DNA from 4 places in the Megamonas funiformis genome. Region 4 is predicted to be linked to each of the others. Evidence: riboswitches for the same ligand, from Rfam matches in the RefSeq annotation. Region 4 holds a riboswitch; each other region holds the start of a gene.
What was found. Region 4 has a riboswitch for cobalamin ahead of nikB (nickel ABC transporter permease). Riboswitches for the same ligand answer to the same signal wherever they lie in the genome.

Region 1 (3,218 bases), 350 kb from region 4:
CAGTCATATTTGGATACATATTATTACCAACAGCACGATCTTTTCTTGTTGCTAAATTTTTAAAACGAGCTTGTAATACTTCATTAATAGCTATCTGCACAGTATTATTTTCTAAAGCTTTTATTAAACCACCATGAGCTTCAATTTCTTGAAATTTTGCCCAAGCCTTTTGAGTAAACTCTTCTGTCAATGGTTCAAGATACCAACTACCACCAGCAGGGTCTATTGGTTGAATAAAATTAAATTCATGTTGCTCCATAATTTGAATATTTCGTGCAATACGACGAGAAAATTCATCACTAGGACGTATACAATGGTCAAATGGTTTTACAAACATACCATCCATACCACCAACAACAGCAGAAAATGATTGTGTAGCTGCACGAAGTAAATTTACATAAGGATCATATACTGTTTGACAAAAAGACGATGTACTTACATATATATTAATTTTTTGAGCTATATCATCTCCACCACAATTTTTAACAATTTGAGCCCAAATCATTTTCACACTGCGTAATTTAGCAATTTCCATAAAAAAATTTGCACCTATACTAAAATGAAAACGTAAATGACGACAAAAAGTATTCACATCAATGCCACGTCGTTCCATAGATTTCATATATGTTACAGCTTCATTCATGGCATATGCTACTTCTTGGATATCATTTGCACCACCATTGTGATAAACATCTGTATTTACTACTACAGTCTTTAATTCTGGTGCAAATTTTTCTGCCCAACAAATACTATGAGCCATTTCATCATAATATTCATCAAGAGGTCGTGTAAGCTTTCCATCTAAAGCTAATTCTCCAATAGGATCTGCTGTAATAGCACCATGAAGTTTTTTTAGTGATAATTTTTTCTGTTCACACACCACTGCAACAGCAGAAAGTAATGCTATATTAGAAGCACCTGCATAAATATCAATTTCAAATTTTTCTAAATCAACATCATCTAATAATTTATTTACATCTGATAAAGTCGATAAAGAAACACCAATATCTGCGATTTCTTCTTTATTAGCTGTATCTACATCATAACCTTTACGTGTTGCTGTATCCAAAACTACACTTGCAGCTGTTGAACCTTTTAATAATTCATATTTTACCATTTCATTGGCTTCACTAGGAGTTTTAGCATCACACTCTTGAGCTATTGTCCATGGTTTATGTATATAACCACTAGCATTAGCTCCACGTAAATTACTTTCCATTCCTGGATAAGTCTTATTATGAGTTAACCCTTCTAAATCTTCCATACGATAAATAGGGTTTAATGTAATACCTTCATAAGTTTTAGTAAACATACTTTTTTCAAAAGGTTTTCCCTTTAATAATGCCACTACAGCTTCTTTCCATTCTTCATATGAAGGAATTTCAAACTCATCAAAAGTAACAGCAGGAATATCTTGTTCTTGTTGTTCTTCTTGTCGAATTTCTTCGCCAAGTGTTTTATCTTGTTCCATATATAATAATTTCCCTTCTCTACTTCTGCATTTTCATTTAAGGGGATAATTTAATACTATTATTGAATAGTTAATAAATACTCTTATATATCTAATAAATGGTTCGAGTTCCTCCTACCTAGATATTAAATATAAAATTTATAAAAAAGCCATCACTAAATTTAGTGATGGCTGGATTGGTAATATATATTCCCCAAATATTATTTACCATTTTTATTAAATTATTCAAGTATTTATGCTAATCATAATAATGATTAAATTTTTCAGTAAATTAAACATAATTTACAACAAATTAATATGATACATCGATGGCACTTGCTTAAGATAATCATGAGCCATCTTCATGGATTATCTCTATAAACAGAAAAACCGCTTTTCATAAACAATATATGAAAAACGGTAGAAAATTATAATTAGAATTTACATGTATAAAAAACATATACATTCTACTACATCTCTCCCCGTCTCTCGCAGGTCAAACGACGATGCTTCTTATAGGCAGTTCTTCTGACTCAGTATCATTGCTCACTTCGCCTTCCCAGTTTCCCAGTGACATTCATGAAGTTTGCTCCTCTTTACAGCGGCGGGACCGTGCCGGATTTTAACCGTCTTCCCTATTAAGCATAAATATGCACCTATAAGGTTTCATTATCAACTTGTCGCCTTTATTATACTTTTTATTTTATATATTTGTCAACGATAAATTAAAATACTTTTAAGATAATTATTTTATATAGAGTATTGACACAAATTCTATATAGTGATATTCTAAAAAAGAACTGAATATAGTTCAATGAATCAGGTGTCCATTTGGACTTAATAGGGAATTCAGTACGTAATTTATTATTAAGCTGAAACGGTCCCGCCACTGTATGAGGGAACTTATCCAAATTTATGTCACTGGGAAACTGGGAAGGCTTGGATATAGTAATGAACTCGAGTCAGGAGAACTGCCTGATTAACAATCACCGTGTGCAATTAATTTATTTTAATTGCCATACCTGCGAGCGATGGGGAGGAGATTAGACAGTAAATTTTAGAATTTACTCAATGTGTCTATTCACCTCTTTTCAAAGCGAAAAGGGGTTTTTTATTTATCGGTTTTACTTTATGTCTTCAGCAAACATAAAGTAATCATTGCTCAAAATTCCAAACTAATCATTATATTGTTGTATTATTATGCTTATAGCATGCTTAAGTATTATCCTAAGCATGCTATTTTTTTCTTATAATTTAATTTTAAAGATAGCTTTTTTTATAGTTTGACTTTGTTGACAGATAATAGCAGTACGATGAGCATCTTCTGGATAACAAATTAGAAAATCACCTTTGTTAATTAAGTTAACATTAGCTTTTTCTTCACCTATTAATTCCACAAAATCGCGATTTTCGTCAAATGATTTTATTTGCATATCATCGCAAAAGCTCACATCAATACTTTCTTTGCCTTCAATAATCATATGCACATCAATATATTTTTTATGTGCTTCCCAAAAGCGCTCTTCACGTTTTACTGTAGCATAGTTTTCGATATTAACAAAAAACTCATCGCCATTTATTTTATAACTACCTTTTTCATATGCAGTTAAATCATGTTCTTTTGCATAAGTAAAACAAGCTTTAATTTTTTCTGTCAAAAAATCATACTTATCTGCGTATTTAAGATTGCCAAAAATCATGTTTATAACCTCTTTTCTTAGTTTATTAAAATAATTATATCATGATATTGAAAAAATATTCTTCTCCA
Region 2 (3,218 bases), 400 kb from region 4:
AACTACCATCATCTGCTACCCAATCTGGATATCTATCAACACCCCAATAATGATGATCTTGATCATAAAAACGAATAAAGCTTTCCATACCATTTTCTTTATCAAATGTATATGTAATATCAATATCATTATTACGAAAAGCATTATATGAACCACTCAAAGCATCTAATACAAATAAATTTCTATAACCTGGATTCGTAGTATTACCAAATTTACCATCTTCGGTATCTTGAATAATTCTATTCCATTCTGTTTCATTCCAAAAACGATAATCCGGCGCAGTAATTGGATAGCCATCTTTGCCATTTCTATGATTATACCAAATACGTAGGTTTTCTGTATCACTAAAATCTTTATCTATGCGTATATTAGCGCCTTCTTCTTTAAATTCTGTACCCCTATAAGTATAATTTCCCCCAGTAAGACCATCTTTATATTTTGTATCGCCAGACATTTCACGATCCAATGATATAAAATATTTCCATGATTTATCATCACCAGCAGAACCAGAATAAGTTACATTATAATTATGTTTTTTCCATGAACCAGTAGAAAGATCAATAGTTCCTTGATTTTCATCTGCTCCTTTACGAGTAATAATATTAATTACTCCACCTGTAGCATCAGCTCCATAAACTGAAGCGCCAGGACCTTTAATTACTTCAATTTTTTCTACATTATTAATATTTACTACTTGATTTAAATCAACCATCGTTCTAGTCCCACTAGCATTAGAACTACCAAAACGAGTACTAGTAGCATTATCAACACGACGACCATCCACTAAAACAACTACACGAGAATCACCATTAATTGATAAACTATTATTATATGGTGCATAGCCATATTCTCCGCCCCTATATCCAGGGTTTTGAAAAGTCACACCAGGTATACGTTTAATAGCATCTGTCAAATCTTGATAATGACGTTTTTCAATTTCTTCACGAGTAATTACTTTTACATCTCCACCTGTACGATAATAAGACTGTTCTGTAATAGTATTACCAAATTGATCTTTTGTAGCATCCGCTTCTACTACTACAGCATCTAAAGTATATTCATTTAAATTTTCATCAAATGCCGCTTCGGAATATGTTGTCCAATTCATAATACCAAGAATTACAGCAGCTACTAGATATTGTTTTTTTAATCTCATTTTTAAACCTGACTTTCTTAATTAATATTTCAAAAATTTACTCCATTTATATAAGAAAAATTATAAATAGCATCTACATTCCAATCAGTCCAATTACCATCAAATTTACCTAAATTAAAAGTAATTCTTTTTTTACTATTTGGTGCTATCTTGCACATAGGCATTTTTTCTGGTTGTCCTATATATTGATAAGAAGTTCCATCATTATTCATAAATGTAATAATAGCTGTGAAATTATTTAATCTAGTAATTTTCAAATCATTTCGTAAATTCTCAAATTCTCCACTCATACATAAATTTTCTCCATCTTTCCATACTTTATAAGTTTTCCATTCTAAAATCATAGTATCTGATGAAGTTTCTGCTGCAAAACTAACTGTTGGAAAAATCATTATCAATAATAAAAAAATAATACATACTTGTCTTTTCAAAAATATCCTCCTCTCTATTTAATTAATTATTATGGTGCTTTATCAAATATTATCATCAAAAATATTCTAATATTTAATAACGAACCAAATAAAAAACCTTTCTGCTTAAAATACAGAAAGGTTTTATTTATAAGTAAAAAATACCTTTTTGCTGTATGCAAAAAGGTATAGTTATACATATTCTTCACCATACCGTCTCTCGCAGTAACTTTTATTGGCTACTAAAATTAGGCAGTTCTTCTGGCTCTGCTTCACCGCTCATCTTGCCTTCCCAGTTTCCCAGTGACATATTTAAGACTCGCTCCACATTACAGCTACGGGATAGCACAGGTTTCACACCTGTTTCTCTATTAAGTATTGCTACACCTAACTTTATCTATATTTATCTTTTCATAGATTGTATTTATCTATTACAATTTTGCATTATAAATGATAATATAGTTAATGTCAATAAAAATTTAATCCAATTTTAATTTTTATTATAATCCATCAATAAATTTTCCTGCCAATGATTAGGTAAATATCTAATATTAATACTACCATTATTTAACATTTCTACTTTTGTTTCTACTTCATATATATCTTTAATAAAATTTTCTGTTAACAATTTTTTAGGACTTCCTTCGCCTACAATTTTGCCATTTTTTAGTGCAATCAATCTATCACAATACATAGATGCTATATTCAAATCATGAATAGCTGCTATTACTGTTAAATTTAGACTTTTTACAATATCCATTATTTGTAATTGATATTTTATATCCAAATGATTTGTTGGCTCATCCAAAACTAAACACTCTGTTTCTTGAGTTAAAGCTCTAGCTAAAATTACACGTTGTTGCTCTCCTCCAGATAAAGTAGTAAAATTTCTTTCAACAAAATCTTTTAATCCTACTTTTTCTAAAGCATTTCTAGCTATTTTATAATCAATTTCATTATCTCTTTCTAAAATTTTTTTATGTGGAGAACGACCCATTAATACTACATCTAAAACTTTAAAGTCAAAATTATAAAAATTATGTTGAGCTACTACAGCTAAATCTAATGCTGTCTGACGAAAAGACAATTCATCTATATTTTTTCCATTAAATAAAATTTTGCCTTCACTAGGTTTCAATATACGGTAAATACATTTTAAAAAAGTAGATTTTCCACTACCATTTGGACCTATTATTCCTAAAAACTCTTTATTTTTTACATCTATGTTTATACCCTTTAAAATTTCTTTATTCCCAATAAACTTTTTTACTTGTTCACTTATTATTTCCATTTAATTACCTCCAAAACCATATGTCTTCTTTATCATTAAATAAACAAAACAAGGAGCTCCTATCAAAGAAATCAAAATACCTATAGGAATTTCTGTAGCTGGTAATAATGTTCTACATAAACTATCTGCTATTAATAAAAAAATCGCTCCAGTTATTGCACAAAAAGGCAATAAAATTCTATGTTCTGTGCCAATCAACATACGTACTATATGTGGCACTATTAATCCTACAAAGCCAATCATTCCTGCTGAAAAAACTACCATAGCTACTAATAAAGCACTACCTAATAAAAAAACATATCTATATTTTGCCAAATCTGTTCCTAAAGTAATTGCTGTTTCATCACCTAATAACATCAAA
Region 3 (3,218 bases), 400 kb from region 4:
TGTTTGTCCTGTACCTGTCATTGATACACGAACACCATCAATCAATACTACAACTTGATCAGAACCATTTATTCTAACTTTTGACATACTATACCCAGGTAAATTATAATCTAAAAATTGTATACCTGTCACAGTACGCAGAGCCTCTTCTATAGTATTATAATGCATACGTTCTATATCTTCTTTTGTTATTACACTAATGTTAGCATTAGCATCCGTTAAATTTTCTTCTCTTTTTGTAGCTGTTATAACTACTTCATCTAAATTATAAGATTTTAACTGTTCAACTGTTTCTGTTGCTTCAGTTGCTCCTACATAATTATTGCCTAAATTTAAAGTTGCTAAACATATACACATAGCTAATTTTTTCTTTGATAAATTCATTTCACACTCTCCATATCTATAATTCATATAAGTTTTTATAAAAAAAAACGACTACAATATATGCAGTCGTTTTTTTCATAACTGCATGACAAAACAGTGCTAATTATAAACATATAAATAATATCTACGTTTATTTGCACTATTCAAATTTGTACATCGCAAATTATGAACATAAAAATGGCGCCCTGACTAAGATCTATGCAATATTATCCCTTTGCGAGAGGATACTGATAATACTGCTCCCAACACAGTTGCGGTACAGCTCTAGATTCTCACTAGATTCCCCATATAATTTCTCTATTTATTTAAATTAAATACAAAAAAGCCTTTTGTTATCAACAAAAGGCGTAATTATGTAAAAACTTCACCATACCGTCTCTCGCAGTAACTTTTATTGGCTACTAAAATTAGGCAGTTCTTCTGGCTCTGCTTCACCGCTCATCTTGCCTTCCCAGTTTCCCAGTGACATATTTAAGACTCGCTCCACATTACAGCTACGGGATAGCACAGGTTTCACACCTGTTTCTCTATTAAGTATTGCTACACCTAACTTTATCTATATTTATCTTTTCATAGATTGTATTTATCTATTACAATTTTGCATTATAAATGATAATATAGTTAATGTCAATAAAAATTTAATCTAATTTTAATCTTTTATCAAATACTATTGTTTTTTTTTATAAAAAATGCTATACTTCTATGCAACAAATGAATAATTCATAATTTAGGTGTACTTTGTACTTAATAGAGAAATCGGTATAAGCCGATGCGGTCCCGCCGCTGTAAGGACGAGCTATATTTCATTTATGTCACTGGGAAACTGGGAAGGCGAAATTATGCAATGACTCCAAGCCAGAAGAACTGCCTATATTATCTTTCCGATTCCTGCGAGTGACATGGATAGGAAAATATATAATATTGCTGAATTTAAATTTATTTTATATATTTATGCCTTCCTTTCTTTTCAGGTTAGGAAGGTATTTTTATTTTTAGGAGGTAATATTTTGTCTGATGTATTAATGTATTTTGAAAAAGGTGGATTAGTAATGTATCCACTACTTATTTGTTCACTAGTTATTATTTTTATTGCTATTGAACGATATCTGTTTTATAAATCTATTGATTCTGGTCATTTATTTACTAAACAATATTGCGATATTCTATCTGGAGAAACGCTAGAAAAAGCTTTTGAATTTGCTAAAACACATAAAGGAGCTTGTGCTAATATTCTAACTCAAGCAAGTCCTTTGCCTACAGTAGAACGTACTGAGGCTTTTATGGAAATGAAGGGTAATATTGTAATGTCTCGTTTACGTGAAAAATTAAGTTATTTAAGTGTAATTACCACATTAGCTCCACTTTTAGGACTTTTAGGAACTATTGTTGGTATGATTACCACATTTAGTATTTTTAATATTCAAGCTGGTCAACCAATGGCCATTACAGGTGGTATCGGTGAAGCTCTAATTGCCACAGCTTCTGGTCTTTGTGTGGCAATTTTATCTTTATGTGTTCATTCTTATCTCTCACATAAAATGAACAATATTATCACTAATATGGAACAATGTTTTTCTGCTTTATCTGAGGCTAAAGTCAGAGGTGCTAATAAATGAAATTAAGAAATTATCGTGAGACTAAACAACCTGATTTAAATATCATTCCAATGATTGATATTATGTTTTTTTTATTGGTATTTTTTATGCTTAGTACGATGTACATGGTAGAACAAAAAACTATTCCTGTAAATTTACCACAAGCTACTTCTGCTGCTATTGATAACAAAACTAATTTTACGGTAACCCTAAAGGATGATGGTAGTATTTATCTAGAAGACCAACAAACAGATATTCAAACATTATTAATGCAAGCAACTAAAGAGCAAAAAAATAATCCATCATTTGCTATTATTATTCGAGCAGATAAAGATATTAATTATGACAAAGTAGTTTCTTTTATTGATACATTAAAAAAAGCTGGTATCACTCGTTTTGGTTTAGCAACAAATGGAGCGGGTGGTAATTAATGGATGAACAAAAACGAAAGAAAATCAGTATAATTGGTTCATTTTTATTTCACATATTTATATTTCTTTTTATTTCTATCACTGGATTATTAAAATTCACTACTCTACCACAATATGATGAAATTGTGGAAATAACTTCTGTAAGCGGAAGTGGTGGAGGCAGTGCATCAGCGAATATCACAGACTCTACTTATACACCACCTTTAGAGCCTGCGCCAGTAGAGCAAGCTCCTATAACTCCAGATAGTATTTTACAACATTCTGACATAGCTACCACTAATGTAACTTACGAACAAATTCAAGAATTACAAGAAAAAGTGGAAAAACATGAAATAACTACAGAGGAAGCAGTAATTGCTCCACCAATAAATAATAACGTTGAACATTCTAATCATCATAACGGTAATAATGCTACTATAAATACTAATGATGATACAGGTTCTGGTAATGGAGCTGGTACAGACTCTGGTTCTAGTGAAGGAACAGGTGATGGTGAAAGTTCTGGATCAGGCAGTGGTTCTGGTGTAGGAGATAGCGATGGTAACGATGATAATGATGATAATGTTTATAGTAACCCTGCAATTCCTCCCAGAATAATAAAAAGTCCTACTCCAAAGTATCCTATTAAAGAACGCAATAATAAAATTGAAGGCGTATCCATAGTACGTTTTCTTATTGGTAAAGATGGCAGTATAGAATCTGCTGAAATAATTTCTTCTTCAGGAAGTTCTGCACTTGATGAAGCAGCTTTAAATACAGCATATAAATGGCAATTTTTACCAGCTAAAAATACTAACGGACAAGATGT
Region 4 (3,218 bases):
ACCAAAATAACCTGATAAAATACCAACTAAAGAACCAATAGTAGCCGTTAATATAACTAAACAAATAGTCATAAATAATGAAGTTTGTGTACCATAAATTATTCTGGAAAAGGTATCTCTACCTAATTTATCAGTACCTAAAATATGTTCACCGCTTGGCATCTGCAATACATTGGTCATATTCGATTCATAAGGGTCATGCGTAGCAATAATAGGTGCTAATATAGCAATTAGAATTACTAAAAAAACCAAAAATGTATATACAGAAAATAATTTATTATTCTTTATAAATTTAATCATCTTGAATCTCCTTTTTTCAGCCTAGGATCAAGATATGTATACGATAAATCTACTAAAAAATTAATTACTGTATACACAATAGAAATCCATAAAACAAATCCTTCGATTAATGGATAATCACGCATAGTAATAGCATACACTGCCATTCTCCCCATACCTGGCCAAGCAAAAACTGTTTCAATAACAGCAACACCACCTAATAACCAACCAATGGACATACCTAACAAAGTTATTAAAGGTAAAATTGCATTAGGCAAAATATGTTTCCATAAAATAGCTTTTTCAGACAATCCTCTAGCTCTAGCACCTATTACATAATCTTGATGTAATTCATCTAAAATAACAGTACGCACTTGCCTAGTATATTTTGCCGATTGATAGATAGCTAAAGTAAGTGCTGGTAACACTAATCCACTTGGTGTTACACTAGCAGTAGCTATAGGAAATAATCCCAATTTTAAGCCAAAAATATATAATAAAATCAATCCTACCCAAAAACTTGGCATAGATACACCAATAAAAGAAAAGATTCTCACTAAAAAGTCAGGAATTCTATTGCGATGTGTAGCGGAAAAAATTCCCAAAGGAATGGAAATAATTATAATTAAAATAATTGTAGTCAAAGCTAATAAAACAGTCCCTGCAAAACCTTCCATTAACTTATCTATTACAGGTTTTTTTCCTGAATAAGAAATTCCCATATCGCCTTGTGCTACACCTAAAAGCCAATTGCCATATTGTACAAGAAATGGATCATTAAGTCCCATTTCTTCACGAGTTTGCTCTATTATTTCTTGAGAAACAATAGTATCTGAAGCCTCTAAAACCATGGCTGCTGGATCACCAGGTGATAAATAAGTTAAACAAAATGTTAAAAAACTAACACCAATTAATGTAATTACTAATTGAATTAAACGATTTATTAATCGTTTCAAATTAAAACAACCTCCTTATTTTTTTCATTATTATAGATTAAAAAGCTCCTCTCCTTTCTTCCGTTAAGGCAAACAAAAAAAGTCTGCCTTTGCTAGCAGACTTTTAAGAGAAACATACAATTATAAATATAAGAAAAAAAGCCTAATTCTTATAGAATTAGGCAGTATTATACAATATTTATATCTGTATAAATCGCCTTCCCATCGCTCGCAGGTAATAACAGTGATTATTAAATAGGCAGTTCTCCTGGCTTAGAGTCATAGCTATTCACGCCTTCCCAAGAAAATGATTTATTCTCAGTGACATAATTGTGAAATCGCTCGTCTTTACAGTGGCGGGACCGCTCCGGCTTATACCGAATTCCCTATTAAGTCTGTATAGACACCTATTCTATCTATATTTTATTACTTATGTTTTATGTTATCATTAGTGTTAATCTTTGTCAATTATCTTATAATAAATTTCATTAATTTTATTATTACTAAAAACTTTATATAAGATATATAGTTTTTGTAAAGCTGTTAACTTATTGGCGGATTGATAAAAAAATTTAAAAATTATAGCCACAAAAAATCTATTTAAAATAGACTTTTGTATATTATTTTTCTCATAGCTTATTGTTTTTATAGATGATATAATTATGAATATAAAATTTATAATTGTTATCAATATTATAATATAAAGAGAGGGATTTTCATGTATGAAGATTTAATTGAAGAAAAAGTTTCTTCCGAAGATATTTTTGATGGGGTATTACTTCATGTAAAGCGTGATTATGTAAAATTACCAAATGGTAATAAAGCTGTTCGTGAATGGATAAAACATCAAGGTGCTTCTGCTGTTATTCCTGTATTGCCAAATGGTAATATTATTTTAGTGCGTCAATATCGTTATCCTATCGGCAAAGTAACTTTAGAAATTCCTGCTGGCAAATTAGATAGTGTAGATGAAGACCCATTAATTTGTGCTAAACGTGAATTATCTGAAGAAACAGGTTATACTGCTAATAAATACACACAAATTCATAAATTAGCTACTACTGTTGGTTTTTCTAATGAATGGATTTATATTTATTTAGCACAAGATTTAGTAAAAGGTAAACAACATACTGATGATGATGAATTTATAAATCTAGTAGAAATGCCACTAAGCGAAGCTGTCGATTTAGTTAATAAAGGTGAAATTTTTGATGCTAAATCTGTTGTTGCTATTTTAATGGCAGAAAAATTGTGCAAACAATAATCTATTTATATTTGTTATTTAAAAATTTAGGAGGTATTTAATGTTTGGTTTTGGTCCAGATATGATTTATGCAATCCCAGGTTTATTGATTGCATTGACTGTTCATGAATATGCTCATGCTAAGGTTGCTGATAATTTAGGAGATTTCACTCCTCGTATGAATGGCAGATTAACTTTAAATCCTGTAGCTCATATTGACCCTATTGGATTGATTATGTTATTTTTTGCTCAAATAGGTTGGGCAAAGCCTGTACCAATTAATTTAAATAATTTTGATGATTGGCGTAAAGGTGAAATGCAAGTTTCCTTAGCAGGTCCATTAGCTAATTTAATCACAGCTTTTGTAGCTTCAATATTTTTTGCTCTTTGTTTTAAATATAGTTTTGCTCCTCATTGGCTTGTTATGGTATTACAATTAATTATTATTTATAATGTAAATTTCGCTATTTTTAATTTAGTACCTATTCCACCACTTGATGGTTCTAAAATCTTATCTTCTCTATTACCAGGTAGATTAGCTTATAAATATCAATCATCTGTAATTAATCGTTATAGCTTTTTTATTCTAATCGCTCTTGTTTTTACTGGAATATTGGGTTTTATTATTCACCCTATCAGTAACTTTATTATAAGCATTTTAAATCTTATTATCTCTATTATTATTTAATGAGTTTTTTATGCAACAAGAACAATATAAGGTACATTTAGAATCCTTTGAAGGGCCATTAGATTTATTATTG

Region 1: it holds a riboswitch for cobalamin, as region 4 does, so the genes downstream of both, GXM21_RS04390 (methylmalonyl-CoA mutase family protein) here and nikB (nickel ABC transporter permease) in region 4, are expected to answer to the same signal.
Region 2: it holds a riboswitch for cobalamin, as region 4 does, so the genes downstream of both, GXM21_RS08350 (hypothetical protein) here and nikB (nickel ABC transporter permease) in region 4, are expected to answer to the same signal.
Region 3: it holds a riboswitch for cobalamin, as region 4 does, so the genes downstream of both, GXM21_RS08380 (MotA/TolQ/ExbB proton channel family protein) here and nikB (nickel ABC transporter permease) in region 4, are expected to answer to the same signal.

The regions. Positions count from the first base shown of each region.
Region 1 covers NZ_CP048627.1:897,580-900,797, reverse strand. The annotation lists gene GXM21_RS04390 (methylmalonyl-CoA mutase family protein) at 1-1,471, opposite strand, end outside; cobalamin riboswitch at 1,952-2,125, opposite strand; cobalamin riboswitch at 2,255-2,443, shown strand; gene GXM21_RS04385 (NanQ anomerase/TabA/YiaL family protein) at 2,698-3,150, opposite strand.
Region 2 covers NZ_CP048627.1:1,641,378-1,644,595, forward strand. The annotation lists gene GXM21_RS08345 (TonB-dependent receptor) at 1-1,156, opposite strand, end outside; gene GXM21_RS08350 (hypothetical protein) at 1,186-1,587, opposite strand; cobalamin riboswitch at 1,801-1,972, opposite strand; gene GXM21_RS08355 (ABC transporter ATP-binding protein) at 2,057-2,857, opposite strand; gene GXM21_RS08360 (FecCD family ABC transporter permease) at 2,858-3,218, opposite strand, start outside.
Region 3 covers NZ_CP048627.1:1,648,879-1,652,096, forward strand. The annotation lists gene GXM21_RS08375 (TonB-dependent receptor plug domain-containing protein) at 1-384, opposite strand, end outside; cobalamin riboswitch at 544-730, opposite strand; cobalamin riboswitch at 778-949, opposite strand; cobalamin riboswitch at 1,097-1,270, shown strand; gene GXM21_RS08380 (MotA/TolQ/ExbB proton channel family protein) at 1,392-2,000, shown strand; gene GXM21_RS08385 (ExbD/TolR family protein) at 1,997-2,410, shown strand; gene GXM21_RS08390 (energy transducer TonB) at 2,410-3,218, shown strand, end outside.
Region 4 covers NZ_CP048627.1:1,245,273-1,248,490, reverse strand. The annotation lists gene nikC (nickel transporter permease) at 1-300, opposite strand, end outside; gene nikB (nickel ABC transporter permease) at 297-1,235, opposite strand; cobalamin riboswitch at 1,456-1,640, opposite strand; gene GXM21_RS06310 (NUDIX domain-containing protein) at 1,933-2,478, shown strand; gene GXM21_RS06305 (site-2 protease family protein) at 2,519-3,145, shown strand; gene GXM21_RS06300 (segregation and condensation protein A) at 3,156-3,218, shown strand, end outside.